DNA from 3 places in the Halobacillus sp. ACCC02827 genome. Region 1 is predicted to be linked to each of the others. Evidence: riboswitches for the same ligand, from Rfam matches in the RefSeq annotation. Region 1 holds a riboswitch; each other region holds the start of a gene.
The links. A riboswitch is a leader RNA that binds a small molecule or an ion and turns the genes downstream of it on or off. The one in region 1 is predicted to bind S-adenosylmethionine.
Positions count from the first base shown of each region.

Region 1 (10,617 bases):
GTCTTGTCTTTCATTCCCTGGCGTCAGCGCATCCGCCATCGCCTGATGGAGCATGCGGAAATCTTTCGGATCCATCGATGTACTTCTGTCACATAAGTTATCAAGATAATCACTAATGGTTTGATAGGCTACGATAAAACGAACCGCTTCGTCCCTTCTCTCCCCTGCAAGCACCGCATAAATCGCCCCGCCTTCACAATGGAACGTTTTGCTTTCAATGCTGGCAAGTGCCTGAATCCTTAATTCCGGATCTGGTATTTGACGCGCCCGATCAATCCAAACGTTCAATTCTCTATGAACGGAAGGAAAGATATTTTTGTACACGTGGTACATGAGATGCAGGGCGTTACTCGGTACATTTGCTTTCATATGTTTCCCTCCCTGTCTATTTCTTGAGTTGCTGTTGTAAAAACCCAAGTGTATAAAGGTACACATCTTCCCACTCCGGCTCATTGAATAGTTCATGGTATAATTCCGGCCATTCTTTGTATGTTTTTTCTTTAGCATCCACTATATGAAACCATTCTGCCGTTTTTTCCGCCACTACCAGTTCGTCACGTCCCGCCTGCAAGACAAGAAGAGGTACATCCGGAAACTGGTTGACGTCCCGGAAAGCCAGACGGGAAGCACGTTGAAACTCCCGGTACCAACGCACAGAGACTTTCTTAAGGACAAGTGGATCTTTACGAAACTGTTCGACTTTCACGGTATCCCTTGTAATCAATGAAGGGTCTTGGTTGGCATCCATACGTAAAGAGGGCGCTATGATATTCAATAGGTAGGACAACCATTCCACAGGCGCACTTACACTGCCTTTAATAGCCAATGCAGGAGACGAGAGGATGATACCATCCATTTTCTGTTGCAGCTGTTCCATTACCCGCACCGTTACAAGACCACCCATACTATGACCGAGCAGAAATATTTTTTTATCGGGATCCGCTTCCCCGATCCAGCCCTCTACTGTCTTTATGTACTCCTCAAAGGAATGGATATGACCTTTCCTTCCGGGTGAATTTCCCTGGCCAGGCAGATCGCCGTATATAACATCGAAACCATCTTTATGAAGCCGATCCGCCAACCGCTCATATCTTCCACCATGTTCAAATGCTCCGTGGACGATAATGATAGTGCCGTCTGATGCTGGAGATTGCTTTTTATTCACAGTCTATCCCCCGTTCCATCTGCTATACTATCCTTAACTAATATTATAAGGGGGTTTACTATGATTTGCGAATATAAAGGAAAGCGCCCGTCTATACACCCGACGGCTTACATCGCTGATGATGCCGTTATTACAGGAGATGTTTTTATCGATGAAGGAGCAAGCATCTGGTTTAAAACCGTCATCCGCGGGGATGTAGCTCCGGTACATATCGGCAGGAATACAAATGTACAGGATCTCAGTATGCTTCATCAAAGCCCGGGTCAACCACTGATCCTTGAAGATGGCGTGACGGTCGGTCATCAAGTGACCCTGCATTCCGCACACATTAAGAAAAACGCGCTGATCGGTATGGGGTCCCTCATACTCGATGGAGCGATAATTGGAGAAGAAGCTTTCATCGGCGCTGGGAGCCTCGTCCCGCCGGGAAAAGTTATCCCTCCAAGGACGCTCGCTTTCGGCCGGCCCGCGAAAGTAGTTCGGGAACTGAACGAGCATGACTATCAAGAGTTGGAAAGGATAAGAACCACTTACATAGAGAAAGGAAACTATTATAAACAGCAGCAAGAAAAAGATTAAAAACAAAAAAGTACCCTTGCGGGTACTTTTTTTGTCCTTAATTGAAACGAGATTTTAATTGTTCTGCTTTGTCCGTCCGCTCCCAAGGGAACTCAATATCCGTGCGGCCGAAATGACCATAAGCAGCCGTATCACGGTAGATAGGTCGACGCAGATCCAGCATCTTGATAATACCGGCAGGGCGCAGATCGAACAGATCACGCACAGCTTCTACCAGCTTCTCTTCCGATACTTTGCCAGTACCATTCGAGTTGATGGCAATAGAAACCGGCTGCGCTACACCTATTGCATACGCAAGCTGCACTTCCACAGCGTCTGCAAGTCCGGCAGCTACGATGTTCTTCGCAACATAGCGGGCTGCATAAGCAGCAGAGCGGTCCACTTTCGTCGCGTCTTTCCCGCTGAAAGCACCTCCGCCGTGACGGGCATATCCGCCATACGTATCCACAATGATTTTTCTTCCCGTCAAGCCGGCATCCCCTTGAGGACCGCCGATAACGAAACGACCTGTCGGATTGATGAAGTATTTCGTCTGCTCATCAATGAGCTCCGCCGGTACAACAGGACCGATCACATGGTCGCGCAGATCTTTCTTAATCTGCTCCAATGTAATTTCTTCCGCGTGCTGTGTAGAAATGACAATGGTATCTACGCGGACAGGTTTATCCAGCTCATCGTACTCGATGGTCACTTGTGTCTTCCCGTCCGGGCGCAGGTAATCCAGCGTGCCGTCTTTACGGACATCCGAAAGACGCTTGGACAGTTTATGTGCCAGTGAAATAGGAAGAGGCATTAGTTCTTTCGTTTCATTATTAGCAAAACCGAACATTAAGCCCTGATCTCCAGCTCCGATCGCTTCAATCTCATCGTCGCTCATCTTGCCCTCGCGGGATTCCAATGCTTCATCCACTCCGCCTGCAATATCAGGGGACTGCTCATCGATGGCAGTCAGAACGGCACACGTATCCGCATCGAAGCCGTATTTGGCTCGAGTATATCCAATATCTTTAATTGTTTGACGAACGATGGATGGGATGTCTACATAAGTATTTGTACTGATCTCTCCTGAGACGAGCACAAGTCCCGTGGTCACTGTTGTCTCACATGCAACCCGAGCATTCGGGTCATTTTTTAAAATTTCGTCTAAAATGGCATCAGAAATCTGGTCACATATTTTATCGGGGTGACCTTCTGTAACTGACTCTGATGTGAATAACCGGCGATTGGCAGGCATTCTGAAAAACTCCTCCTTCTGTAAGTACAAAGTATTAGACGGAACTCTTTACCAGTATGTGCAGAAACGAAAAAACGTTTCCTTCGTTCATGCTTCATCCACAACCATTAGAGCTTTATATAGGAATCTATACCGGATGACCTCCGGCTCGGATATTTCTCCATAAAAAGAAAAAACCCTTCCTAATGTCGAGGAAAGGGGCTGCTTCCTTTCGCTCTTATCGTCCAAGAAGGAATTCGTTCCTTCCTGCTTCAGGTTAGCACCATGCCATTCTCATGACGGTTGCTGGGTTTCAAAGGGCCTGTCCCTCCACCAACTCTGGATAAGAGAGTTTCCGTTCTTCGTTATCGTATCGAAAACCATGTAACATGTCAATCAGATTCCACCCGTATCCCCGACCAGGTACGGTTTTTACGGATCCTTACAAAACCAAGGACCCGCCACCTTTTCTTTCCATTTATAAACGTTCACACCGGAAAAAACATAAGATAGAAATAAACCATCCGGATTTTAACAAGAAGCCAATATTTGTTCACAAAATATTGGAAACAATTTCACCAAATAGTATGGACTATAAAAATGAATGTGTTATACTAATTCCATCTTAAGGATGATTAAATTATTTGACAAAGGCGGGTCGACTTATATGAGTACCATTAACCAAATGTCTGAACTTAACCTATTACTAGCTCAAGAAAATGTCCATCACCAACTTTCCGTTCCGCACTTGGTGGAGAAGATCCTCTCTCGCAACGAAGGCACATTAACAGAAAAAGGTGCAATTCAAGCGACTACTGGTACTTACACCGGCAGATCACCAAAAGACAAATTCATCGTCAAAGACGACACGTCCGAACAAAAAGTGGATTGGGGTACGATCAATACGCCGATTGACGAGAGTACTTTCGTTCAGCTTTACCACAAAGTTCTTACGTATTTAAAGAAGCGGGAAGAACTCTTTGTTTTCAAAGGGTTTGCCGGCGCAGAAACACGGTATCGTCTTCCCATCCAAGTCGTGACAGAGTTTGCGTGGCACAATCTTTTCGCTAAACAGATGTTCATTCGTCCAAATACGGAAGAGGTGGCAGATCATGAAGCGGAATTCACGGTTATATCCGCTCCGACCTTCAAGGCTGATCCTGAAGTGGACGGGACAAATTCAGAAGCGTTCATCATGATTTCCTTCAAACACCGTATCGTCTTAATTGGCGGAACCGAGTATGCCGGGGAAATCAAAAAATCGATTTTCTCCGTCATGAACTATATTCTTCCGGAGAAAAACATCCTGCCGATGCACTGTTCAGCGAACGTTGGTAAAGAAGGCGATGTCGCTCTTTTCTTCGGGTTATCCGGAACGGGCAAGACTACCCTTTCTGCAGATCCTTCCCGCCGTTTGATCGGGGATGACGAGCATGCGTGGTCGAACTACGGCGTCTTCAATATTGAAGGCGGTTGCTACGCCAAGTGTATCAACCTTTCTAAAGAAAAGGAACCACAAATTTACGATGCGATTCATTTTGGATCGGTTCTGGAGAATGTCATACTAAGCGCAGACTCACATGAACCGGATTATGACGACACAAGTTTGACAGAAAACACTCGTGCGGCTTATCCGCTTGAACATATATCCAACACTGTACAGCCCAGTGTAGCTGGTCATCCAAATGCGATCATTTTCTTGACCGCTGATGCTACAGGCGTTCTCCCTCCGATCAGTAAGTTGACGAAGGAACAGGCAATGTACCACTTCCTGAGCGGATATACCAGCAAACTCGCAGGTACAGAAAGGGGAATTACAGAACCGCAGGCGACATTCTCCGCCTGCTTCGGCTCTCCATTCCTTCCCTTGGCTCCATCTAAGTATGCAGAAATGCTTGGCGAGAAAATTGATCAATTCCAGACCGACGTCTATCTAGTGAATACAGGATGGTCCGGAGGGTCTTACGGGGAAGGACAGCGGATCAAGTTAAGCTACACAAGAGCTATGATCCACGCTGCGTTGGAAGGAGAATTAAGCTCAGCGGAGACGTATAAAGATCCTTTCTTCGGTTTACACGTTCCCACCCACTGCCCTGGTGTCCCTGATGAGGTATTGTCACCTCGTAAGACATGGACAGATAAAGAGGCCTACGACCTGAGCGCTAAAGCGCTTGCCGAAAAGTTCCATAAGAACTTTGAGAAATTCACTTATGCGAGCGAAGCAATTAGGAAAGCAGGACCTTCCTATCATAGCTGAACATCATAAAATATCCCCCACGTGGTCACGTGGGGGATATTTATTCTTCAGATATGACGCTGAATACGTTTCATGCATTCCGGAAGGACTTCATCCTTCATCATAAAGCTGAAGCGCTCATTCACTCTCATGTTCTTTGGGAGATGTCGGAATAAGACAGGGCCGTGTGTTTCAAAATAGTGTTCCTGATCGGCCAGTTCAGATATGACGGCATAATATACGTTCTTTATGACCGTGCCACCTTTACCATCCACATGGTATTGACCGATATACGTCAACTCTTTAATTCTCGCACCTGTCTCTTCCTGAACTTCCCGCACAGCTGCCTGATCTGCTGTTTCGCCCTCTTCGACTTTTCCTCCGGGAAATTCGAACCCTCGATCCTTATGTCTCGTCAAAAGCCATTGGTCCTTATAACGGCAAATGACCCAAACATGCTTCGGAGTTGCAGAGAACGGATGATCCTCAAATGATAGTCGAACAGGGTTCTGGTAAAAATCATAAAATGTTTTCATGTTTGCTCCACTGCCTTTAATCCTAGTTATACGTTCTTGATGGTACCTGTATAAATCGTACCATAAGGATGTATAAATACAAACCGGTGCGTTTCGATACTCTGCTGCTATTTGTATTATTCCTTTTGAAATCCTCCTCTAAACAAAGGATTTCATACAAAAAAGCCGCTCCAGTCTAACGGAGGGGCTTTTTCCATCAAAGATCCAACACGCCCATCTGGACGATGTGATCTTTCGTTTGATCATCACCTAGTTCATGAATGCGCTGGAAAGCCTTCTTCATGTCCACATCCGTCTCATCATTATCCTCATCTTTATGGTAAGGCATGAATGGGATATGCGCTCGATAGAAGGACCGATTGTCCGCATTATTGATTTCATCGAAGATTTCACGAAGGCCGATCACTTCTTCCTCTGTCGCGTAAATGATGAAATCATCGTTGTTCGCATCATGATTCAGGGAGATTTCCCTTGTCCCAATATTGATATAATACTTGTTTCTGTCCATCCTTCGCCCTCCTTATATTCTTATTGTGGTCGAAGAAGGACGAAGTTATTACGAAAATCCCCGGGGTGGTTAAGTTGCCTTAGCTTCATAAGAGTGATTAGTAACGAATTCAAGGTATTCCCTGTCGACGTCTATTCCAATTCCAGGGCCCTCCGGCACACGGATTTCTCCCCGATCCATGATAATTGGTGGTTGCACAATATCTCTTTCGAAATACCGTGTGGAGCTGGATAAATCACCCGGGATAGTGAAATTAGGAAGTGTTGCAAGCGCAAGGTTGTGTGCTTTGGATACACCGGATTCGACCATCCCCCCGCACCAAACAGGTACTCCCCGACGCTCGCAGAAATCATGGATTGCCTTTGCTTCGGTCAAGCCGCCCACCCTGCTTATTTTCACATTCACGATGCGGCAGGACTCGAGCTCTACACCCTGGACAGCATCATGAAAAGACATGATTGATTCATCGAGACACAGGGGTGTCCGCATTGTCGCCTGCAGTTCTTTATGATAAAAGAAGTCGGCGGGTTGGAACGGCTGCTCAATCATCATAAGACCATATTCATCCATCTCTTGAAGTCTGTGAAAGTCATCCGGTCCATATTGACCGTTGGCATCAATCATTACCGGAAGATCCGGCGCTATCTTTCTAAGTGCTTCAATTGTTTCTTTCTCGCAGCCTTTCCTCACCTTTAACTTGTATCGTTCGTACCCCTCCAGCTTCAGTGCCTCCACTTCTTCCCGAAGATTATCCGTCAGACTCAGCACAGCACCAGCCTTGACGCTTTCGCGAATGCCGCCGAGCAGTTTCTTAAGACTCTTATTTTCCTTCTTGCCGTAAAGATCCCACAAAGCTCCTTCAAGACCTGCTTTCGCCATTGGGTGGCCTTGAATGGGTCGGACACCTTCGGCGAAGGCTGCAGGTGTCTGCTCTTCCAATCCAAATAGAAGAGGTATCAGGAACTCTTTCAGTACGTGAAAAGCGGTAACGATCGTCTCTGATGTGTAAAAAGGAGACTCAAAGGCAGTGACCTCCCCGTAGCCGATTCTTCCTTCCGGATCTTCCGCTTCTACGATGAGAAGCTTCCTCCGATCAATGCTTGCCTGATGAGTGATGAAAGGCTTCTTTAACGGGAGCTCGATGGTGCGGATACGTACAGCTTCGACCTTCATCATACATTCCCTTCTTCCACTAAAGATAATAACTTTCGGCGAAGCAGTTTATTCGACGCGTTTCTGGGAAGTTCATCGACCCAGTAAAACTGTGCAGGTACTTTAAATTTCCCAAGACGCTCCAGACAATAATCCGTGATTTCTTTGTCTCCTGTCGCTTTATCACCAACAAGGAAAGCGACAGGAACTTCTCCCCACGTATCATCCCGTCGTCCTGTGACGCCGGCTTCTTTTATCCCGGGAATAGATGTTAGGACGCTTTCGATTTCCGCGGGGTACACATTCTCCCCACCTGATATAATGACGTCTTTCAAGCGGTCCACCACATAGAGAAACCCGTCATCATCCTTATAACCGAGATCCCCTGTCCGAAGGTATGTCTCTGCATTCCGGTCCCTATTATAGTAGCCTTTGGAAACCATCGGGCCCTTTACCAGTATCTCCCCCACTTCACCATTCTGGTGCGAATCTATGACCAGATCGGCCATACTCAGGGCTTTCCCGGCAGAACCCATTTTTGCAAGGGCGGATTTCGGACTTAGCGTAGCGATTTGTGAGGAGGTTTCCGTCATTCCATACGTTTGAAAAACTGGAATGTACCGATCTTCTGACTTTCGAAGTATGCTCTCCGGTACAGGACCACCGCCAAGGAGCATACAGCGGAAGCTGGACGGATAGCGGGACTCTCCCATTTCTTCCAACAGCCGCTGCAGCATGACAGTAACGACCGACGCGTGAGTAACGCCGTCTTCTTTGATAGCCCGATTCACGACAGATGCATCGAATTTCTTCAACAAATAAACCGGCATTCCGTAAATAACACTTTTCATAAGAAGAGAGAAGCCGCCTACATGGAAGAACGGAAGACAGGTCAGCCATTTATCATCTGAATGGAGTCCAAGATTCAAAGAAGACGCAACAGCACTGTACCAGTGATTTCCGTATGTGTGCATAACCGCCTTCGGGCGCCCTGTAGTCCCGGATGTGTACATCATTGTGTACACGTCTTCGAAGTTCAAATCTTTCTTCAAACCTGACGTCCTCTGTGCTACCGGCAGCGAACCCAAACGGTGTACGATAATATCAAGACCTTGAACAGACGTCCGGGCTGTCTGTTCAAACTCTTCACCGATGAAGAAGTGATTAATATGTGCATCTTCCAGTTGGTAACGGATTTCTGGAGCAGTCAGTCTTGTATTTATTAACACAACAACTGCACCGATATAGCTGATTGCATGGATAAAGACAGGGTACTGCAGATCATTAGTGTGAAGGAACGCCACATGGTCTCCATCTTTCACCCCTGCCGCTTTCATACGGAAAGCCATGCTTCTGCTTCGTTCTCTCAATTCCTGAAACGTCAAGCCTTCTCCGTTTGGTGTTTCAAAAGCGTTCCCATCTGGATTAAGTTCTGCTTGTTTATCTAACCAGTGAGGTATGATCGTCATCATTACTTCGCTCCATCCTTTTTAAAACTGAAAAAAGGGGCTCCCCGATACAACGGGACGCCCCTTTCTTTACCATATGGTTGATGATCAAGGGAAACGAGGGAACTGATCGAAATCAGGTTTTCTCTTCTCCTTGAAGGCATCGCGGCCTTCCTTCGCTTCCTCTGTCGTGTAATACAACAGGGTAGCGTCTCCGCCCATTTGCTGCAGACCTGCCAATCCATCTGTATCTGCATTGAAAGAAGCTTTCAAGAAACGAAGAGCCGTCGGTGATTTCTCAAGGATTTCACGGCACCATTGTACCGTTTCAGCTTCAAGATCCTCTAATGGAACCACTGTATTGACCAGTCCCATATCTTCCGCTTCCTTGGCACTGTATTGACGGCAAAGGAACCAAATTTCACGCGCTTTCTTGTGGCCTACCATACGCGCAAGCAGACCTGCACCATATCCAGCATCGAAACTTCCAACCTTTGGACCTGTTTGTCCGAAAATCGCATTGTCCGCTGCGATTGTAAGGTCACAGACAACGTGAAGCACATGTCCACCGCCGATAGCATAACCGGAAACCATTGCGATTACCGGCTTAGGAATGACGCGGATCAAACGTTGGAGATCAAGGACGTTCAGGCGTGGAATCTGATCATCCCCTACATAGCCGCCGTGACCGCGGACTTTCTGGTCTCCACCTGCACAGAATGCATCGTCTCCAGCACCTGCAAGGACGATAACTCCGACACGGGAATTGTCACGTGCACGTGAGAATGCATCAATCAATTCGTTAACCGTTTGAGGACGAAACGCATTTCTCACTTCCGGACGGTTGATCGTGATTTTAGCAATTCCGTCTAGTGTTTCATACATGATATCTTCGTATTCGCGCTCTTGAATCCATTCAAAAGACATAACTTATTCCTCCTTAAAAGTACACTTTCCGTTCATGAAAAACGGTTTCATTACTCACTCATTTTATCATGAAGCCATCTACAATTTTAGCAAAAATTTTTGGTTTCTCAAGGTGTATTGCATGTCCAGCCTTTTCCACCACTATGTAGGATGCTTCAGGAATACGCTTTTCCATCCTATCATTTATTCGACAAAACTTCTCGTCAAGCGCTCCAACGACAAGCTGCACATCCATCTGAAGGTCCGACATACGCTCCCACCAGGAAGGTTGATGACCGGTTCCCATACCAAGTAAAGATTCCCAGAGCCCCCCCGGATCCTGAGCAAGACGTTCTTCGCGTATCGCCGTCTTCGCCTGTTGAGAAAGACGGTCCTGGGTACGGAACAAAGGGATGTTCTCCCAATAAGATACGAATGTATCTATTCCTTTATCCCGTATCATTTCCGCCAACGTTTTATCCTTTGCCTGTCTCGCCAGCTGCTCATCCGTCGTTTCAAGCCCGGGTGAAGCACTCTCCAGCAGAAGTTTCTCTACCCGTTCTGGATAAAGGGCTGCAAAAGACAACGCAGCCCTCCCTCCGAGCGAATATCCGAGAACAGCCGCTCTCTCCAGCTCCAGTGCGTCGAACAAAGCGTCAAGGTCCCGGCAGAATTGCTCCATCGTGACCACTCCGAGCGGACCGGTCCGGCCATGCCCCGGCAGATCCACCTTGATTAACCGGTAGTCTCCGTCCAAAGCAGCACACGTTTCATCAAACGTTCGTGTACTACCCGTAAATCCGTGCAGCATAACCAGAGGAAAGCCTGTTCCGCTATCTTCCACCCAATAGGACCGTCTGTTAATGGTGTATCT
Region 1 covers NZ_CP128168.1:2,524,548-2,535,164, forward strand. The annotation lists gene tbcS (tetraprenyl-beta-curcumene synthase) at 1-369, opposite strand, end outside; gene QRD89_RS13385 (alpha/beta hydrolase) at 386-1,165, opposite strand; gene QRD89_RS13390 (gamma carbonic anhydrase) at 1,226-1,744, shown strand; gene metK (methionine adenosyltransferase) at 1,782-2,978, opposite strand; SAM riboswitch class I at 3,193-3,307, opposite strand; gene pckA (phosphoenolpyruvate carboxykinase (ATP)) at 3,625-5,214, shown strand; gene ytkD (RNA deprotection pyrophosphohydrolase) at 5,262-5,729, opposite strand; gene QRD89_RS13410 (hypothetical protein) at 5,926-6,237, opposite strand; gene menC (o-succinylbenzoate synthase) at 6,307-7,413, opposite strand; gene QRD89_RS13420 (o-succinylbenzoate--CoA ligase) at 7,410-8,861, opposite strand; gene menB (1,4-dihydroxy-2-naphthoyl-CoA synthase) at 8,946-9,764, opposite strand; gene menH (2-succinyl-6-hydroxy-2,4-cyclohexadiene-1-carboxylate synthase) at 9,823-10,617, opposite strand, start outside.

Region 2 (10,617 bases), 910 kb from region 1:
GGATGAAGCAGATGCTGGATGAAATCGGAGTCATCAGCTTCATCAAAACGTCTGGTAACAAAGGGATGCAGATTCATATCCCTATTCAAGCAGGCGACTTCAGCTATGAGGAAACGCGGAACCTTACCGAAGCTGTGGCGGAAACACTCGTACAAAAATGCCCGGACCTGTTCACAGTCGAACGCCTGAAGAAAAAACGAGGAGAGAAGCTGTATCTGGATTATGTCCAGCATGCAGAAGGGAAAACAATCGTTGCCCCCTATTCCGCTCGCCGTACCGATGAAGCCACGGTTGCCTGTCCGTTATTTTGGGAAGAGGTAAAAGAAGGACTGCGACCGGAATCCTTCACGATTAAGAACGTCCTGGCCCGACTCGAAGAGAAAGGCTGTCCGTTTCTCCAATATGAAGAGGCACGGAAGCGGCAGCCGGTCAAACAGTTGAAGCGACTCTTATGATTTTGTCGAAACATTTCCCGGGAAATGACAACAAAAAAGCGGTGCTCCCTGCGCATGAGAGCACCGCTTTCCCTTATTCCAACATAGCTGTCCGTTCTTCTCTTAATTTAAATTTCTGCAGTTTACCACTGGCGTTCCTCGGCAATTCTTCCATAAATACATATCGTCTCGGCCGCTTAAAGCGGGCCAGCCTTCCGCCTGAGGTGCAGAAAGCATCCAACTCTTCGGAGGACACCGGGTCCCCCTTACGGACAATGAAGGCGACCACCCGCTCTCCCCACATCTCATCCGGCTCCCCAACAACCGCCGCATCGAGCACACCAGGATGATCAAAGAGCACATCCTCTACTTCTCTCGAGTAGATGTTCTCTCCACCGGATAGAATCATATCTTTCACTCTGTCCCTTACCCACAGATATCCTTCTTCATCAAAGGAGCCGATATCACCGGTGTGATACCACCCTTTGTATAAGACTTCTTCCGTTTCTTCCGGCCTGTTGTAATAGGCCGTCATCATACTCGGCCCGCGGACGATAATTTCCCCCAGTTCGAACGGTTTGCAGATTTCATTGGGTTCCGCCGGTCCATGCTCATTCGTTCGCACGACCCTGACGTCATGATTAAGCAGCGGTCTTCCTGCCGATCCTGCTTTTCTTATTTGCTCCTCGTCCATCAATGCTGTAATGGCAGGGCCCATCTCCGTCATGCCATAAGCCTGGAGCAGTTCTACTCCAAGGGCGTCATGCAGACGCTTCGTGAGGGATGGAGCCATGGGAGCTCCACCGTATAATCCCTGTCGGAGCGTCTGGAAATCCTCTGCACTGAATTCTTCTTCCAGCACCATGTTCCACATCGTCGGTGCTGCAAACAAGCAGGTGATCTGCTCCTGCTTGACGGTTTCAATCAGTTCTTGCGCTTCGAAGTGGTGCATAATCACATTTGCTGCCCCTATCATAACGCGCGGGAAGAAGGCGCAGTGCAGTTCCGCACAGTGAAAGATCGGGGCAACCGTTAATCCGCGATCCTCTTTCGTGAGACGCAGACAAGCTGTCATAATCAGCGCTTGATCGATCATGTCACGGTGGGAGTGGATGACGCCTTTCGGTGACCCGGTCGTCCCTGACGTGTACATGATGGCATATGGATCGTTTTCATCGAGTTGACACACCGGTCGATCTGCTGTAACACTTGCCAGTCGATCGTGATAGTTTACGGCGTGCTCCTGCTCGACTTCATCAATGCTCCAAAATTCGATGGCAGGCATATCTGCAGCTATCGGAGCGACTTGTGACGCCGTAGCCCTCTCAAACAATACGACCTTAGGGGAGGCGTCGGTCAGAATATAGCGGATCTCCCGTTCTGACAGTCGGAAGTTGACCGGTTGGAAGACGGCACCGATCTTCATACAGGCAAACAGCGTCGTAGCAAATTCAGATGTATTGAAGAGGACAGTCGATACCCTGTCTCCCTTCTCCACTCCGGATGCCCGTAAAGCATTGGCAGCTCTATTCACTTCAATGTCCCACTCTGCATAAGTCCACCGGATTCCAAGTCGTAAATCCACCAAGCCTTCCTTATCCCCATGCTTCGCTACCGTTTGTTCGAACATCCCTTTAAGTGTTTGTGCCATCGTTTATCGACTCCTTTGTTTTTGGTTAGTCTAAAAACGGACCTGCCTCACCTAACGTTCTCCATGCAGTCATTTGATTCTTTCAATAATAGTCGCATTCGCCATTCCTAACCCTTCACAGACAGCCTGCAATCCGTAACGCGCGTTTCTCCTTTCCAGTTCGTGAACTAATGTTGTCATCAGCTTCACTCCTGTCGCGCCAAGTGGATGACCAAGCGCAATCGCTCCTCCGTTCACATTCACCTTCTCATGCGGTACCCCCGTTTCTTTCATCCAAAATAGCGGCACAGAGGCAAAAGCCTCGTTCACTTCAAAAAGATCGATATCCTCAAGAGCCAATCCGGCTTTTTCCAATGCTTTGTAGGTCGCAGGAAGCGGTCCTGTCAGCATGAGTGTCGGATCAGAGCCGATGACGGAGCGGGAGGCGATACGGCACCTTCCTTTGATTCCTTCTGCTTCCGCCTTCTCCTTTGACATAAGCAGTAGAGCGGCCGCTCCATCACTGATTTGACTGGCATTACCCGCTGTGATTTTCCCTCCTTCTTTAAACGGCGGCTTTAATTGTGCCAATGCTTCCATGGATGTATCCGTTCTTGGTCCTTCATCCCGGCTGCACACTTCCCCGTCTGCTGTCGTAATTGGATGAATCTCTTTATCAAACCGCCCTTCTTTTACCGCTTGTATCGCCCGCCTGTGGCTCTCGACCGCATATAAATCAAGCGTTTCTTTCGATATGTCCCAGCGATCTGCAATACGTTCGGCTGAGAGACCTTGATGAATCAATTCATATGCATCCGTCAGGCGTTCGTTATCCTTCACTCCCTGCCGATTCGAAAACATCGGAACCCGTGACATACTTTCGACTCCGCAGGCAATGACAGCGTCCATATCCCCGCTTGCGATTGCCTGTGCCGCAAAATGAACCGCCTGCTGGCTCGATCCACACTGGCGATCCAATGTAACACCAGGGACTTGAACAGGAAAACCCGCGGTAAGGGCAGCAATGCGGGCAATATCTCCTGCCTGCTCACCAACTTGCGTTACACACCCGGCAATTACATCCTCCACCTGAGAAGGATCCACTCCCGACCTTCGCATCAATTCTTTCAGCAATTCCGCTAACAGAAGGTCGGGCCTGACTTCACGGAACATGCCTCCTCTCCTTCCGACCGGTGTTCTTACTGCGTCAACGATCACTACTTCTCTCATTCCAAAACCTCCCCGCCAGACCCCTTCCTGCCACCCGCAGATGCGGGTGCTGGGAGCAGGAAACGTCGGCGCTCCAAATCCATGGCTCTCTAACTACGTTGCTGTATTTCTCTCTTTGCTGAATATATTCCTTCCTGATATTTAAATTGATTACAAAAATATGAAATTAGAAGGATTTCGACAGACCGGAATGACGAAAAACTTCACGATCCCCCACGCGCCTATGTTCTCAGAAATAAAAAAAACCTTGCAGCAAAAACCTGCAAGGTTATCTGTATCCTTTTATTTCAGAACTTTTTCAATAGCACGCGCTACTCCATCTTCCGCGTTTGTAGCAGTCGTGAAAGCCGCAGCTTTCTTAACATCTTCCTGAGCATTCCCCATAGCGACACCAAGTCCCGCTTCTTTGATCATCGCCATATCATTCAAACTGTCACCTACGGCCATCACTTGACTCATGTCCAAATCCAGCCACTTGCAGACTTTTTTCAAAGCAGCTGCTTTATTCACACCAACAGGGTTGATTTCAATGTTCGTAGGACTGGAATTAGTCACTTCCAGCTCTTCATTGTTATTCAATTCTTCCAAGATGACTTCACGCACCTCATCGTCTTCTATGTCGAATCCGAATTTCAACCAGTCGTACTGATGGACCTCATTCTCAAACGGATCTTGACTATTATAGAGACCTTGTACGGTTGTAGACCAGAAATACAGGCCGTGTTCTTTTTTCAGTTCCCACAGCCTCTCGACATGTGTATGGTGGAGCTTATTCTGCTCTACCAGTTCGAATTCGTGATCATAGATTTCCCCGCCATTGATCGTGACGATGTAGGAAGAGCGTCCTAAAGATTCCGCAATATCCCTGCACCGGGACAGCGATCTGCCTGTACTTAGTACGACATGAATTCCTTGTTCTTTTGCTTCTTTTACAGCTTTTTCGTTAGCCTCAGAAACGGTGCCTTCATGACTTACGAGGGTCCCGTCCAAATCCAAGGCGATCAGTTTGATATCTTCCTTCATTTCTCCCACGTCCTCTCTATTACTGTATCCATTCTAATACATCCATGCCCCCGGTACAATAAATCCGTAAGCCCGGCAATAGAGAGACCCCATGTAAAGACGGATCTTTACACGGGGTGCCTTTATAGAGCTTGGTGCTCCTTCTTTATTTCCTGAAGCAGGACTTGGTCCAGCAGCAGGGTCAATCCTGTCTGACTTAACGCCTTGGCTCCTTTCATGAGCGCTTCGTCTCCCGCTTTCGAGCGGGCAGCTTCCCGAAACTCGTCCGTATGAGCAACAAGCGAGTCCGGGCCTATTTTGATATATGGATGAAGGGTAGGAATGACTTGGCTGACATTGCCTGCATCGGATGAACCGAGACCTTTACGCTCGGCATGATACACTTCGCCGAGTGCCTCGATCTTCTGCCGGAACACTTCATCAAACGTTGGGGTTACTTTAAAATTATCTACTCCGTTTTGAATGCGCGTCATTTTGTAATCCGCGCCTGTGATTCTCGCCGCACCTGCAGCGATTTCTTCGACCCTGCGTGTTACTTCATCACATGCTTCACGCGTTGCTGCTCGTAAATAAAACCTCGCCCGGGCATAATCCGGAACGATATTAGGTGCCTGACCGCCATCCAAGATGACTCCATGGATCCGCACGTCATCCGGAACATGCTGGCGCAGGGCATTGATCCCGTTGTACAGTTGAATGACTCCATCCAAGGCGTTGATGCCGTCGTGCGGGTTGCTTGCCGCATGTGCACTTTTGCCGAAGAATTCAAAATCGACAGGATCGACGGCCAGCGTAGGCGCCGATCCCGACGTCCTCCCCATAGGATGAACCATCATACAGACATCTAAATCCTGGACGAGTCCGTGGCGGACGAATGTTCCTTTCGCACTGCCGTTCGGTCCGCCTTCTTCTGCCGGTGTGCCGAGTACGACGACATCTCCTCCGGTTTGACTGATCAATTCCCCTAATGCAATGGCAGCCGCACAAGAGGCTGTGCCGATAATATTGTGTCCGCATGCATGACCAAGACCCGGCAGGGCATCATATTCTGCCAAAAACCCGATTTTAGGTCCGGGAACACCAGAGCTTTTCACCGCACGGAAGGCCGTTTCATGTTCTGGAATATTCCGATCGACGACAAACCCTTCCTTTTCTAAAAGAGTGGTCAGCGTATCTGCAGCGAAATATTCCTCGTTGCCTATTTCCGGGCGTTCATGAATGCTGTGACTGATGGATAGGTATTCTCCCCGCTTCCCTTCTATCTTTTGCTCAAGAAGGGTGGAAAGAGAAGTTGCTGTTTCTGTAGTCATTTCCTCCACTCCTTTACCAGCCGATATCTTCCAATGGGACAAATGTCGGAATAAGGGAATCGTTATATGTTTTCTTAATGTGATCCGCTACGTCCTCTTCTTGATAAAGCTCAACGATTTTCTGGTAGACTTCTTTATCTGCTTCATCGGCACGAGCCGCAATGATGTTGATATAAGGTTGAGCGGTTTCATCCTCAATATAGACAGCGTCTTCCACCGGTACAAATCCTGCTTCAACCGCGACTCCATTATTAATGACGGATGCAGCGACATCGGGAAGGACACGTGGTGTCTGGGCAGCAACAATCGGCTCAAATTTCAAGTTCTTCGGATTATCTTCAATGATATCGAGCGATCCATTTCCGTCGAAATCTTCCGGTAGACCGATCAGACCCGCCTGCTCAAGGAGAAGCAGAGCGCGTCCCATGTTCGTTGCTTCTTTCGGGACAGCGATGGAACTTCCATCAGGAATGTCCTTTACATCTTTATATTTTTCGGAATAGACACCCATTGGAGCAATGATCGTCGTACCGATCGGCTTCAAGTCTAAATCGTGCTCTTCTATGAAGGAATCAAAATACGACACCGTCTGGAAAGCGTTCAAATCGATATCTCCATCAGCAAGTGCCATGTTCGGGCGCACGTAGTCCGCGAATTCAACCAGTTCAATGTCAATATTCTCTTTCTCTGCTTTCTCCTGGACTTTCTCCCAAATCGGGACGCCGGAACCATTCAGGCCTACCTTCACTTTCGTCTTCTCACCAGATGCTGCGTCGCCTTCACTGGAGCACCCTGCTAATACAAAACTGATGATTGCGATGAAACCTAAAATAAATCCCCACTTTTTCATAATAATATCCCCCTGTTATTGTCTACGTATTTTTCTTGATATAAAGTTTCCAACCGTCTGCGTAAGCTGCACAATCAGTACGAGCAATAGGACCGTTGCAATCATAATATCTGTTTCAAAGCGTTGATAGCCGTAAGAGATGGCCAAATCTCCCAAACCTCCGCCTCCAACAAAGCCCGCCATGGCGGAAGCACCGACGAGACCGATCGTTGCAATCGTCAAGTTAAGAATAATAGAACTCAATGCTTCTGGTATATAAACACGACGTATGATCTGCCACGGTGTCGCTCCCATCGCTTCTGCTGCTTCGATGACTCCTGGTTTCACTTCAAGCAAGCTGCTTTCCACAAGCCTCGCTATGTACGGAGCAGAGAAGATGACGAGCGGAACGACAGCTGCTGCTGTCCCGATCGATGAACCGACAAGCAGACGTGTAAACGGCAGGATCGCTACGAGCAATATGATGAACGGAATGGAACGGAAGAAGTTCACAACCGCACTTAATCCGTTAAAGAACGGTTTATTTTGAAGCAGCCCTCCCTGTCTCGTAACAACGAGAAGTATTCCAAGCGGCAGGCCGATTAGCGCTGCTGCCAGGAGGGATATACCGACCATGACAAGGGTCTGATATGTCGCTTCCCATATTTTCGGCCAAAAATCCATCAAATTAACCTGCATGTGCAGTCACCTCCTGTACCGTTACGGTTTGTTGGATATGGTGGATCGCTTTAAGAATTTCTTTCGCATCCCCTTGGAACTCCACGACTAAATGACCGAATGGAATACCCTGCAGTTCCGTAATCTGTCCGAACAGTACATTTACTTCCACATCAAAACGTTTTGCCACCTGTGAGAGGACCGGCTGTCCTGCGCTTTCCTCCACAAAGGTGATCCGGTAGATATTCCCGGAGGCATGGCGCTTTTCGATGCCGTCTAGAATAGACGCGGGTATATCATTCTCCATCACCGTCCTTACGAAATTCTTGGTTGTCGGATGCTGCGGATTGGAGAAAAGGTCGAAAATGGATCCACTCTCCATGACACGTCCGTTTTCCATCACTGCTATCCTGTCACACACCTCACGGACGACATTCATTTCGTGAGTGATCATCAGAATCGTAATGCCGTACTCGTCTCTCACCTTCTTCAAAAGTTCCAGGATTGACTTGGTTGTCTCCGGATCGAGAGCGGACGTTGCTTCGTCACATAATAGAATATCAGGGGAGGTCGCCAAAGCTCGGGCGATACCGACCCGCTGTTTCTGCCCGCCGGACAGCTGGTCCGGGTAATGATTTGCCTTTTCAGACAGACCGACGAAGGCTAGAATTTCCTTCACCCTTTGATCTATCTCTTTCTTCGGCGTACCGACAAGAGATAATGGAAATGCCACGTTATGGTGGACGGTTTTGGACTCCAGCAGATTAAAATGCTGAAAGATCATTCCGATGCGCTTCCGGACTGTCCTTAAATCCGGTTTGGACAGCTTCGTCAAATCCTCTCCATTGACGACGACCCTTCCTTCTGTCGGCCGTTCCAATAAATTAACAAGACGGACGAGCGTGCTTTTTCCAGCGCCGCTGAAACCGATGACTCCGAAGATTTCCCCTTTATGTATCGTCAAATCGACACGGTCGACGGCACGCAGTTCTTTCCCTTCGTGCTGATACACTTTCGATACGTTTTCAAACTGGATCATCGAATCCCTCCTATGCTTTCCTAAACAAAAAGAGCCTCTCTTCTTATAAAACAAGAAGAGAGGCTCACACGTATGTATATGAGATCCGTCTCTCCTCATCTGTCACGCCCACAGGCGTGCTGGAGTTGGCACAGTTTCTGACGGAGACATCCGTTCAGATCCGCTGCCGAGGTTTCAAAGGGCCAGTCCCTCCACCTCTCTAGATAAGAAGATCGATTCAATTCGTTATTCAATTATGTCACTGGTGAAAATGATAATACAGCCTCATCCACCTTGTCAATTCCATTTGTAACTTTTCTCAGAAAAATGGAGAAATTCAGATTCCATAAATACCTTAAAGGGTATGTATAGCCATAAATCAGGAAATTAAAAAGGAGGATTCTATGTTTCATTATACAGTTGAAACGAAGAAGAGTGTCGAGGATGCAGTGGAAAGCCTGGAACAACAGCTGAGTCTGGAGCAGTTCGGGGTCTTATGGAAGTTCAATGTCAAAGATAAGCTGACGAAAAAAGGATTGGACTTCCATCAGGAATTTCGTATTCTTGAAGTGTGTAATCCGAAAGAAGCAGAAAGCATCCTATCCGAGAATACCCTTGCCGGTTATTTTCTCCCTTGTAAAATGGTCGTATATGATGAGCAGGGCACAACAAAGATCGGAATGCCGAAACCAACTGCTCTTGTAAGTCTCATTGGCGATGCTGCCGTTCAATCACTCGCCTCCGATATCGAGGAACGGTTGATTCACTGTATAAGCAAAAGCGTGTGAAATTAGATCCCTGGTCAGGGTTCACCCATCCGCACTCTACCAGGGATCTCCATTTAATGCTCGATAGGCGGAATTTTCGGATCCGTACCTTTCAACGAGTAGTGAAAAGATCCCCGGTTGGTTACCGCTCCGTAGAAGATATCCGAAACCGCATGGGGAGTGATCTGTTTCTCTACCCACGCTTCTGTCTTTTCCATACGCGCTATCATATCCTTTTGTAAAATACCGTCCATAATCAAGGGGATGTCATAACCCCCACCCCTATTCCACATACCTATGTCTTCTCTAGTAACAGGCTCTTTTCCCTGCTTCAATTGCACCGTCAATCTCCCGTCCGGTTCTATGATTGCCGTGTATACGTCCTCAATCCGGAATACATCTTTTTCCCGAAGCATTTGTATTATGTTATCAATGGAATAGCGAATTCGCTTAACGTTTTCACCAATCATCTTCCCTTCGAAAACGACAACAGTTGGTTCGAAGGTCAATAACTTACCGAACCAAGGACTCCTCAGCTTCATCCATACAATGACTTTTTGTAAGAGCGCGATCGCTATAATAGCTGTCACCGTATGGATGTGGTTGATATTCGGATCAGCAATATCCGCTCCCACCACGGAGCCGAGAACCAGGACAACAACGAAGTCAAAGACAGGTAGTTCACCGATCGACCGCTTCCCCATAAAGAGACCTACGGCCAAAAGCAATGGCAGGATTGTGACGATTCTAAGCAGTACCTTCCAGGTATCCATCCAAAGTTCCATCATGTCACCTCTTCCTTAGCTTGGTATTCTATCGGTATTCTTATCCGAATCTTTTCTTGTTGACAAAAATACCACTAGGGGTATATTATTAGTCATGTACTGTTCAAAGCGAACAAAAATAACTGCTTAAGGGAGGCCGACGCAGTGGAATATAACACAGCTATGAAAAACAGAGTGAAACGATTAGAAGGGCAATTGAGAGGCGTACTGAAAATGATGGAGGAGAATAAAGACTGTAAAGATGTCATCACACAGCTTTCTGCATCCAGAAGCGCGATCGATCGTGCCATCGGTCTTGTCGTCAGCTCCAACCTTGCAGAGTGCATTCAAGGGTCCGATGACGATCAGACAACAGAAGCGTCCATTAACGAAGCTGTTCAATTGCTAGTCAAAAGCAGATAATTTTTTTACTTTACAATATACCCCTACACGTATTAGTATAACCCAATAAGGAGGCAGTAAAATGTCAGAGACGAAGAAAACGAACATCATTTTATTCAGCGGAGATTACGATAAGGCGATGGCCGCTTATATCATCGCCAACGGGGCAGCAGCCTATGATCATGAAGTTACCATCTTCCATACTTTCTGGGGACTGAATGCTCTAAGGAAAGACGAACCAATTAAAGTGAAGAAAGGCTTCATGGAGAAAATGTTCGGGAAAATGATGCCACGGGGTGCGGATAAAATGGGCATTTCTAAAATGAATTTCGCAGGATTCGGCCCTAAAATGATCAAAGACGTTATGAAGAAGCATAATGCTGTGCCGTTGCCGGACTTGATTGACATGGCTCAGGAACAGGAAATCAACCTTGTTGCCTGTACAATGACGATGGATCTCCTCGGTCTCCAAAAGGAAGAACTGTTGGATGACATCCAGTACGCTGGTGTAGCTGCTTATTTGGCAGATGCA
Region 2 covers NZ_CP128168.1:3,436,609-3,447,225, forward strand. The annotation lists gene ligD (DNA ligase D) at 1-455, shown strand, start outside; gene QRD89_RS18090 (fatty acid--CoA ligase) at 529-2,085, opposite strand; gene QRD89_RS18095 (thiolase family protein) at 2,155-3,294, opposite strand; gene QRD89_RS18100 (Cof-type HAD-IIB family hydrolase) at 3,577-4,317, opposite strand; gene QRD89_RS18105 (M20 family metallopeptidase) at 4,440-5,627, opposite strand; gene QRD89_RS18110 (MetQ/NlpA family ABC transporter substrate-binding protein) at 5,641-6,477, opposite strand; gene QRD89_RS18115 (methionine ABC transporter permease) at 6,493-7,155, opposite strand; gene QRD89_RS18120 (methionine ABC transporter ATP-binding protein) at 7,145-8,173, opposite strand; SAM riboswitch class I at 8,266-8,383, opposite strand; gene QRD89_RS18125 (DUF302 domain-containing protein) at 8,557-8,940, shown strand; gene QRD89_RS18130 (DUF421 domain-containing protein) at 8,994-9,707, opposite strand; gene QRD89_RS18135 (metal-sensitive transcriptional regulator) at 9,849-10,106, shown strand; gene QRD89_RS18140 (DsrE/DsrF/DrsH-like family protein) at 10,168-10,617, shown strand, end outside.
Region 2: it holds a riboswitch for S-adenosylmethionine, as region 1 does, so the genes downstream of both, QRD89_RS18120 (methionine ABC transporter ATP-binding protein) here and metK (methionine adenosyltransferase) in region 1, are expected to answer to the same signal.

Region 3 (10,617 bases), 1.8 Mb from region 1:
GGCAGCTGCGGTGTCGGCTATGGTTTTTGGTTCGTCCGCCAACTACATAAACGCTGAGGAACAGAAGGTTGAAAAGCCTAAGAATATCATTATGATGATTGGTGACGGAATGGGTACTTCGTATACTACCGCCCATCGGTATATGAAAGATAATCCAGAGACGATGGAAGTCGAAAGTAATCTCTTCGATCCATATCTAGTTGGAATGCATGATGTATCGTCATTGGACAAGTACTACGATGGAGGCGCAGAAGATGAAAAAGAAAGCATTACCGATTCTGCCGCAGCCGGTACGGCTATGTCTTCCGGTGTGAAAACCTATCACGGTGCCATCGGCGTTGACTTGGAGCATAAGGAGACCAAAACGGTGTTGGAGGAAGCAAAGGAGCTTGGTAAATCCACTGGACTTGTAGCGACGGCTCAAATTAACCATGCGACACCGGCTGCTTATGCCGCTCACAACGTTTCCCGGGAAAATTATAATGAAATTGCTGATGATTATTATGATGAAAAAATAAATGGTGAACATAAAGTCGATGTCCTGCTCGGCGGGGGAACAGACTTCTTTGCTCGGGAAGACCGTAATCTGACAGAGGAATTCAAAAAGGATGGATACGATTATGCAACCACAGCTGATGAGCTGGCAGCTGCGGATGGAGACCAACTTCTAGGCCTGTTCGCACCAGTTGGGTTGGATTATGCCATCGACCGGCCTAAAGAACAACCTTCGTTGGCTGAAATGACGACGAAAGCGTTGGATACTTTGGGTAAAAACGACGAAGGGTTTTTCCTGATGGTGGAGGGAAGCCAAGTAGACTGGGCAGGTCATGATAATGATATTGTAGCGGCTATGAGTGAAGTGGAAGACTTTGAAAAGGCTCATAAGAAAGCAATTGAGTTCGCTCAGAAAGATGGGGAAACGCTTGTCATTACGACCGCCGACCATTCTACAGGAGGCATGACAGTAGGGGCAGGTGGTCCTTACAACTGGGATGCAGAACCTGTCAAAGCGGCGAAACATACGCCTGACTATATGGCTCGTCAAATCGTGGAAGATGGAGCAGACGTGGAGAAGACCCTGCAGGATAATATCGGGTTTGATGTGACAGAAGAAGAAATCGCATCTGTTGAGAAAGCGATAGAGTCCGCATCCGGCGATGATCGAGTGACGGAAGTAGACAACAGTATTGAAGCTATCTTCAACGAAAGATCTGGAACTGGATGGACGACGGATGGCCATACAGGAGAAGACATTCCTGTTTATGCCTATGGACCCGGTGCGGATTTGTTCACCGGTCAAATAGATAACACAGATCATGCCAAAAACATTTTCCAGCTCATGGATAAGTCCTCTGAAGCAGAAGAAGGCGGAGAGCTTGCGGATACAAGTGCAGCTTATCCGGCGGGGATAGTGATCGGTGCTGTAATAGCCGGTGCCGGTGGAATCCTGTTGTTTCGCAGACGTCAAATGAATAAAGCATGAATCAAAAAAGCCAGCCTCCCGGGCTGGCTTTTTTGCAGCATCTTAGTAATTTTCCCATGCTTCCTGATACAGCTGTATCAGGTTTGGACGATTGAGACTGTTGACGGGGATATCGAATGTCTTTCCCTTCTCTTCAATGACTTCGTCCGTGTCATTACCAAACTCAAATAGAGAAGGGGCGACTTCCTCATTGAGAAATTTTAAATCAAGTCCACCGAAACCCAACTTGTCAATGGATATAGGCTCTCGGGAGGCCAGAGTGAATCCCCAGTTTCCGAAGCTTGGAACGTCTAGATGATAATTGGCGGTTTCAAGGCCTGTGGCTTGTACCGTTTTGTTAATGGTCCAGTACACTTTGGTCGCAAAAACCGGACTCGTTGATTGGATACTCACTTTCCCGCCTGGTGACAAGTGGTTCCGTACAAGGGAGTAGAACTCCTTCGTGTACAGCTTGTTGAGGCCTTCATCGTTGGGATCCGGCAGATCGCCAAGGATAACATCATAAAGCTCCTTAGAATCGCGCAAGTATTGGAAGGCATCTTCATGAATGACCTGAACACGGCTATCTTTCAAGGAACCTTCATTCAGTCGGAGCAGCTCATGGTTGGTGTTGGCAAGGTCCGTCATGGCAGGGTCGAGGTCGACCAGGGTAATCTGTTCCACGTCTTCATGCTTCAATACTTCCCGGACAGCAAGACCATCGCCTCCACCGAGAATCAGAACCGAGCGCGTTTGATCGGCAAGCGCCATCGGAATGTGGACGAGCGCTTCGTGGTAACGGAACTCGTCACTTTCTGCGAACTGCAGCTGTCCGTTCAAGAACAGCCGTACATCTCCCGGTTCCTTGGTCAAAATGATCTTCTGATACTTTGTTTCTTCTGTGTAAACGATCGGGTCTGCGTAAGATTTCTGCTCAAAGACACTGGCATACTTCTCTCCAAATAAGAATCCCGCGACAAGCAGAAGGAGAATGAGGAAGCCGGCCGCTTGGTGGACTTTGGGCCTGGACATCTCTTCTCGGAACCTTAATGTGATGAACAGAGCGACAATCGCATTGATCATGGCAATGAAAAAGGCAGTATTGATCAGACCGAGCAGAGGACGCAGGACGAGAGCGAATCCTACGGACCCGATCAGACTGCCGGCATAATCAAAAAACAGCACCCTCGCTGTGCTTTTACTTATATCTTCACGGATTTCCTGAACCCTTCGTATCAGGATCGGGAGCTCCAGACCTGTCAGAAACCCGGTTAAAGATATGACGGTGTACAAGTAGATCTGGGCAACGCCGTCATCGAAGTAAGCAGTGAAAAAAAACAATCCAAAGACGGAAAAGCCCCCGACGAGAGCGATCAAGTACTCTGCCTGAACGAAGCGGGTGACGAGCCAGTTCTTTAGTTTTTCACTCAGGGCTGCTCCGATTCCCATGGCCATCATGAACAGCCCGATGGTTATACAGTAATAAAGAACGCTGTCCCCGAATAAGTAGCTGCCTGCAGCACCATAAAGAACTTGGAAGACGATTCCGCAGATTGAAACGATTCCTGATGACAGATAAAGATACTTTTGTGCGTTCACGGTTGGTCCTCCTTTATTCTTCTTATGTAATGCTTCCTGCTACGGCAAAACCGATGAAGATACTGACAGATGCCGCTACAAGGCCGACAGCGATGTTGTTTTTCTTTATTTCCTCTTCCGCTTTGAACGGAGTGATCCACTCGAACAAATAGTAGCCGGCAATCATCAACAGAAAGCCGATGAAGATCCAGATAGAGGCGCTCCAAATACTTAAATTGTGGGCAATAGAAGATTCTGTAATGATACCTAGACCGATCAACTTCCCGGCGAACTGAGAAGCGACAGCGACGTTGCCCTTCAGCAGCTCTTCTTTATCGTTATAAGGGGTGAATTTTTCAAAGATGGCCATACAAATTCCTGCCAGGACAAGCATGACGATCCAATACAGCAAGGTCAATAGAAGGTCATAAACATTCAGTACTTCCGAAATATCGAATTCAAACATGGTTTTTCGCTCCTGTTCTTTTGTTATTTTCCTGCTCCGGGGCCGCCGCCGCGGACACCGGAGGATGTGCTGGATGACTGGCGTACGGATGGACTGCTCCCGGCATTTTTCACATAACTTCCACCGCTGCCGCCGATATACCCTGTATAAAAGAAGCCGCCGCGGTTATCGAGGTCCATAGCATAAACCTCTTCTGCTTCCTCTTCTATGCCGTAGTCCGAAAAGAAATCACTATCATAATTGTTCCGGACGAATTCTTTATCCGATACTTCGATGATGGTATCTTCTTCTTTCTGGGTGTCCTGATAGACCTGCACGAGGTAATCGTCGTAGAGCATTAAATCACGACCGTCTTTGGAGGCTTTATGTACGGCCTCTTCAGAGTCGGTGATGCCGGCTGCCACTTTCTCCGGCTTCTGATCATAAGCGCGGAAGATTTCCGATTTGTTGCCCACATCATCGTATACGATATCCTCCATTGGGTATTGATCCCCGACTGCATCCACTACGTTGGAGCATGCCGTCAAACACAGCAGGCCGAGCAGAATAACCGGGATGGATTTGAGTTTCATACTCTTCATCTCCTGTTTTATTCATTTTCTAGAGGGCGTAGCATTAAGGAATTCAAGCGCCAGTGTGTTTCCTTCATACTGGACTGCCAATGTGGAGGGTAGTCTCCCTGCACCTCGAAGCGATCGGTATATGTCCGGTCTTCATCATCCGTGATGACCCGTTCCAATTCGAAGGAGAAGGTTACCCACACATCATATTGGAAGGTCGCCCATTCCACCCCGTGATCGGTTTCGATGCTGAGCGGGCTCACCGGCTGTTCATCCAAATAAGATTGAAATTGCTTGTTCCGTACGGTGTAATGGACATCTGTGATGTGCTCCGGATCGACTTCTTTGTTCATATAAACGTCACGAAGAGCGGTTTCATAAACCCGTTCATACAAAAAATAGGCATCCAAAGCACCCCAATTTTGATTGTCGATCTCGTTTAACGCAGCTATCGTATGAGTGAGAAAAGCAACTTCAGTAGGCTCATAGTCTTCATCTGTGATGTAGGTATCCATTGATACAGTCAGGTTGTCGGGTTTCTCTGAATCTCCTTCTCCATAGACATCAATTTCTCCCGGCATGAACATACCAATGAGCACGAGCAGTGCGAATATGGAGCCGATGACGATTCCTGATATTTTTAGTATTTTTATGAAGGTTTTCATTGTCTATCACCTCCTCAGAAAGGGAACGGAACGTGAGTGTTAAGGCAATTTCATCCATTTTAACCACTCTCATTATACGTTCCTATGAATCTAGAAACAACAAAATTCGAGGATATTCGGAACATTCAAGTTGCAGCGTAAGAATAAAATTCAGCGTTGACATTTTTTATTTGCGTTGTTAGAGTATTTAAAAAATACATATTTCTTATCCAGAGAGGTGGAGGGACTGGCCCTTTGAAGCCTCAGCAACAGGTCTGAATGCAGACACTGTGCTAATTCCAGCGGGTGTTGAATAACCCTGATAGATAGGAGCTTCCTTTTATTTGTCGGTAAACGCACCCGCTCCAGGGTGCGTTTTTTTATGTATTTTTAGATGAAGAGAAAGTGGAGGGGAAGAGAAAATGGAACAGAACTTCAAAAGAGAAATGAAAACACGCCACCTTGTGATGCTGTCACTCGGTGGAGTCATCGGAACCGGGCTGTTCCTCAGTTCCGGATACACCATCCAGCAGGCAGGACCATTCGGGACGGTGCTTGCCTATTTGATTGGTGCGTTGGTCGTTTACTTAGTGATGCTCTGTCTTGGTGAGTTGTCTGTACATATGCCGGAGACTGGTGCGTTTCACAGTTATGCCGCGAAGTATATCGGTCCGGGAACGGGGTTTACGGTTGCCTGGCTTTACTGGCTCACCTGGACAGTGGCGCTGGGATCGGAATTCACAGCTGCCGGACTGATGATGCAGCGGTGGTTCCCGGATATAAGTGTATGGATATGGAGCGCTTTATTCGCGATTTTGATCTTCGGATTGAATGCATTCACCGTGAAGTTTTTTGCAGAATCAGAGTTTTGGTTTTCTTCTGTCAAAGTCATCGCTATTTTTCTATTTATTCTACTTGGTCTGGCTGGAATTTTCGGTATTGTGCCGCTTGCAGATTCTGAACCAGCTCCGTTCTTTTCTAATTTCACAGAAGCCGGTTTGTTTCCGAATGGGGCTTTCGCCATCTTAATGACGATGCTGGCGGTCAACTTCGCATTCTCCGGTACAGAGTTGATCGGTATTGCGGCGGGAGAAACGGTCGATCCCGCGAAAACAATCCCGAAAGCCATCCGGACGACGCTCGTACGGCTCATTCTTTTCTTTGTAGGAACAATTATTGTGCTTTCCGCGCTGCTTCCGAGTTCGGAAGCCGGAGTCATTGAGAGTCCTTTCGTTGCCGTTTTGGAAAGAGTCGGTGTTCCATTTGCCGCAGATATCATGAACTTTGTCATCATCACGGCTATTTTGTCTGCAGCGAATTCAGGGTTATATGCCTCCTCCCGTATGCTATGGTCTCTCGCGGATCGGAAGACGATCTCTCCGAAATTCGCGAAAATGACGAAGAAAGGCATTCCGCTGAACGCCATCTTATTCAGCATGCTTGGTGGGGGACTGGCTCTGTTGTCCAGCATCATTGCGCCCGATACCGTCTATATCGTGCTGGTATCGATTTCAGGACTTGCAGTCGTTATCGTATGGATGAGCATCAGTCTTGCTCAATTTAATTTCCGGCGGGCTTATGTGAAAGCTGGGAACAAGGTGGAGGACCTGGGATACCGGGCGCCGCTTTATCCATTGGTGCCGATCGCATCGTTCCTGCTCTGTCTTGCCGCCTGCATCGGAATCGCCTTTGATCCGACACAGCGGATCGCCCTGTATTGTGGAATTCCATTCATCATCCTTTGTTATGCAGGGTATTATCTGTCACAATCCAAGAAGAAACGGAGAGTAGAACATGTCGAACAAAATCAACAAGCGCAATCCTATTAAACAACTATTGGAAACAAAAAAAACGATTATTCTCGATGGGGCGTTGGCGACAGAATTGGAGACATACGGCTTCGACCTTGATGATCCACTTTGGTCCGCCCGTGTGCTGCTTGAGAATCCGGATGCTATCCGTAAGGTTCATGCCGATTATTTCCGTAATGGTGCGGATATTGCCATCACCGCTAGTTATCAAGCAACCATTGATGGGTTTAAGCAGCGGGGGATCGACGAAGATAAGGCGCGCACATTAATTAAAGATACCGTTCGCCTGGCACAGGAAGCACGCTCGGATGTCTGGAGGGAAGCGGATGACAGAGCTTATCCTGTCGTTGCAGGTTCGGTTGGCCCTTATGGCGCCTACCTTGCTGACGGCTCAGAATATATCGGGAACTATGGTGTCACGGATGAGCGGCTGAAAGAATTTCACCGTCCCAGAATAGAAGCGCTCATCGAAGCGGGTGCCGACGTGCTTGCCTTTGAAACGATTCCTTCCCTCCAGGAGGCGAAAGTACTGACGGAATTATTGGGCGAGTATCCGGGCGCCAGTGCGTGGCTTTCCTTTTCCTTGAAGAATGGAAGCCAAATTAGCGATGGAACGGAATGGAGACGTTGTATAGATGTGATCGAAGGGAGGGAGCAGGTGGTAGCAGTCGGAGTGAACTGTGCTCCGATTCCTGATGCGACAGAGGCAGTCGGCCATATCCGGGCTCTTACAGATAAGCCGATTATTTTATACCCGAATTCGGGAGAAACATACGATCCCGACACGAATGACTGGTACGGGGAACGCTCCTGCCAGCGTTTCGATGAGCAGTCGGATCGATGGGTGGAAGCCGGGGCAACGATTATCGGTGGCTGTTGTCGTACGACTCCTGATCACATTCAATCGCTGGCAAGGCGCTGGCAGAATAGATAAAAAGAGAAAGGCCTTTCTGATTGGAAAGGTCTTTTTTTTATGTGTAAAAAGCACTAGACAAGCAGATGAATTTTTATGCAATAATCACTAAATTCAGAAAATTATGTGGAAACTTTGTGAATTTTAAGATAACATGTTGTTAGAAGTAAATTGTATACAATCTTCGAATACAATGGTGGGATGCAAAATGAGTAGTAGTGAAGAGAGAGCATATGAAAAGGTGAAACGTGCCATTATGCTGAAACGGCTTGTTCCGGGACAGCGAATTACGGAAGATTGGGTAAGTAAAGAGTTAAATATGAGCAGAACTCCGATAAGAGCTGCTTTCAAGCGATTGGAAAGTGAGAAATTGATAGAACTGGTTCCCAATAAGGGGGCGATTGTTTACAAACCGTCCAACAAAGAGCTTCGGGACGTTTTTGAACTGAGAATTGTTTTAGAAACTTATGCAGCGAGACTTGCGGTTCCTAATCTGGATGATGCTCATCTGGAACAGCTTGAAATTCTACTTTCCGATGAACTGGAAACCTACAAGTCCAAGAATTTCGAGGAATTCCTTCGGGTCAATGGTTTGATCCATACGTTCTTATCCGAGGTATCCGGCAATGAATTCCTTCTACAGGAAGTCGACAAGTTGAATCAGTGGTCGGACTGTTATTTAATCCTCCGAGATGAATTTTACTCGACACCAATGGATGAGGTTAAATCAATTCCCGAACATCGGGTGATATTCGAACATCTGCAGGAGAGGGATTCTGAAGCAGCGGAGGCAGCAATTCGTAACCATTTGCTCTCGACACTGAGTGATTTGTCTGAACGAACATCGGTTTTCTATTAATTAAAAGGAGTGGTTAAACATGTCTAAGCACGTATCTATCCAAACAAACATCCCAGGTCCAAAAGCGAGCGAGCTGCTGGAACGCCGTCATCAAGTAATTCCTGATTCAGTAAGCTACGGCATTCCAACATTTGCACAGAAAGCGGAAGGAGCCAAAATCACGGATGTGGACGGTAATACATTCATCGACTTTGCAGGTGCGATCGGTACGATCAACGTCGGCCACTGTCACCCGAAAGTAAAAGAGGCACTCCATGATCAAATTGAAAAATTCATTCATACCGGATTCAATGTAATGATGTATGAACCGTACGTCGCTCTTGCTGAAAAATTGACACAGCTTGCTCCTGGATCTCATAAGAAGAAGGTGCTTTTGCAGAACAGTGGTGCAGAAGCTGTAGAAAATGCCGTTAAGATTGCTCGAAAATATACTGGCAGACAAGCCATCGTCACATTTGCCAATGCGTTCCACGGGCGTACGCTGATGACGATGTCCATGACGAGCAAAGTAAAGCCGTATAAATATGAATTCGGTCCATTTGCACCGGAAGTGTACAAGGCTCCTTTCCCGTACAGTTACCGCCGTCCTGAGGGAATGTCAGAAGAGGCTTATATCGATTTCATGATCGAACAGTTCCATGATTTCTTCCTGAAAGAAGTCGCACCGGAAACAATCGCTGCTGTATTTATGGAACCTGTCCAGGGAGAAGGCGGCTTTATCGTACCGGCGAAGCGTTTCGTCCATGCGGTCAAGCAGCTTTGTGAGGAGCACGGTATTTTGTTCGTGGCAGATGAGATCCAGACGGGATTCGGAAGAACGGGCAGCTATTTTGCTTCTGAGCATTTTGGTATTACTCCGGACTTGATCACGGTTTCGAAATCATTGGGTGCCGGTATGCCGATCAGTGGAGTCATTGGACGTCAGGAAGTCATGGATGCTGCCGGTCCGGGAGAACTTGGAGGTACGTACAGTGGTAACCCGGTTGCCTGTCAAGCAGCCCTTGCGGCGATTGATGTCATTGAAGAAGAGTGCTTGAACGAGCGTGCTGTCGAAATTGGTGCAACGGTTAAAGACAGGTTCACCAAGCTTGCAGAAGAATTTGACTGCATCGGTGATATCCGCGGTCTTGGAGCTATGGTGGCTGTAGAGATTGTCAAAGACCGTACGTCGAAAACACCGGATAAAGCACTTGCGTCTGAAATTATTTCAAAAGCTCAACACAGCGGTTTGCTGGTACTTGGTGCAGGAGTCTATGGAAATGTCGTCCGCTTCCTGATGCCGCTCGTCATTACGAATGAAGAATTGAACGAAGGGTTGGATATCCTGCGTGACGCAATGGAGTCCGTGTTGGAAAAGAAGACGGAATTTTCGGTATAAAATAAGGGGGGATGCTTAATGGAAGATAAGAAATTAAAGAAGGTATTATCGTCCTTTGATCTGTTGTTTCTGGCTCTCGGTGCGATGCTCGGCTGGGGATGGGTCGTTCTTTCAGGTACGTGGATCACGTCAGCAGGTTCGCTAGGGGCGGTCATTGCCTTTATCATTGGTGGATTCCTGGTCATCTGTGTCGGCTTGAATTATGCGGAATTAGCTTCGGCGATGCCTAAAGTAGGCGGCGAGCACGAATATGTCCACAGGGCACTTGGCAAGAAAGCATCGTTCGTTGCTTCGTGGGCAATTACGCTCGGATATATTTCGGTAGCGACTTTTGAAGCAGTTGCACTACCGACGGTTATCGACTACCTGCTTCCTGACTACCAGGCCGGCTATCTATGGACGATTGCCGGTTGGGACGTGCACCTGAACTGGGTACTCATCGGTTCACTAGGAGCCGTCATTATCACAGCAATCAACTTTATAGGTCTAAAGCAGGCAGCGGTTCTGCAGACGGTGTTTACCTTAATGATTGTTGCTGTCGGACTTGTGCTGATTTTCGGGTCCGCTGCCTACGGAGAACCTTCCAACCTTTCGCCTTTATTTGAAGGTGGAGCGGGTGGCATTATGACTGTGCTCGTCATGGTTCCTTTCTTATTTGTCGGTTTTGATGTCATTCCTCAAGTAGCAGAAGAAGCGAACCTCCCCAGACGGAAAATCGGTTCCTTCCTTATTATATCTGTCATTGCAGCCATTGTATTTTATTTGGCGATCGCACTCGGTGTAGGCCTTGCGCTGAGTCCGGAAGAACTTGCCGTTTCAGAACTTGCTTCTGCCGATTCGATGGCAGCTTTGTTCGGATCTGAACGTTTCGCCCAAATCTTGATTCTCGGTGGTGTAGCAGGTATTGTCACGAGCTGGAACTCCTTTGTCATCGGCGGCAGCCGGG
Region 3 covers NZ_CP128168.1:675,995-686,611, forward strand. The annotation lists gene QRD89_RS03420 (alkaline phosphatase) at 1-1,483, shown strand, start outside; gene QRD89_RS03425 (polyamine aminopropyltransferase) at 1,526-3,061, opposite strand; gene QRD89_RS03430 (DUF350 domain-containing protein) at 3,084-3,506, opposite strand; gene QRD89_RS03435 (DUF4247 domain-containing protein) at 3,530-4,078, opposite strand; gene QRD89_RS03440 (hypothetical protein) at 4,096-4,731, opposite strand; SAM riboswitch class I at 4,934-5,043, shown strand; gene mmuP (S-methylmethionine permease) at 5,133-6,539, shown strand; gene mmuM (homocysteine S-methyltransferase) at 6,505-7,455, shown strand; gene QRD89_RS03455 (GntR family transcriptional regulator) at 7,643-8,293, shown strand; gene gabT (4-aminobutyrate--2-oxoglutarate transaminase) at 8,313-9,671, shown strand; gene QRD89_RS03465 (APC family permease) at 9,690-10,617, shown strand, end outside.
Region 3: it holds a riboswitch for S-adenosylmethionine, as region 1 does, so the genes downstream of both, mmuP (S-methylmethionine permease) here and metK (methionine adenosyltransferase) in region 1, are expected to answer to the same signal.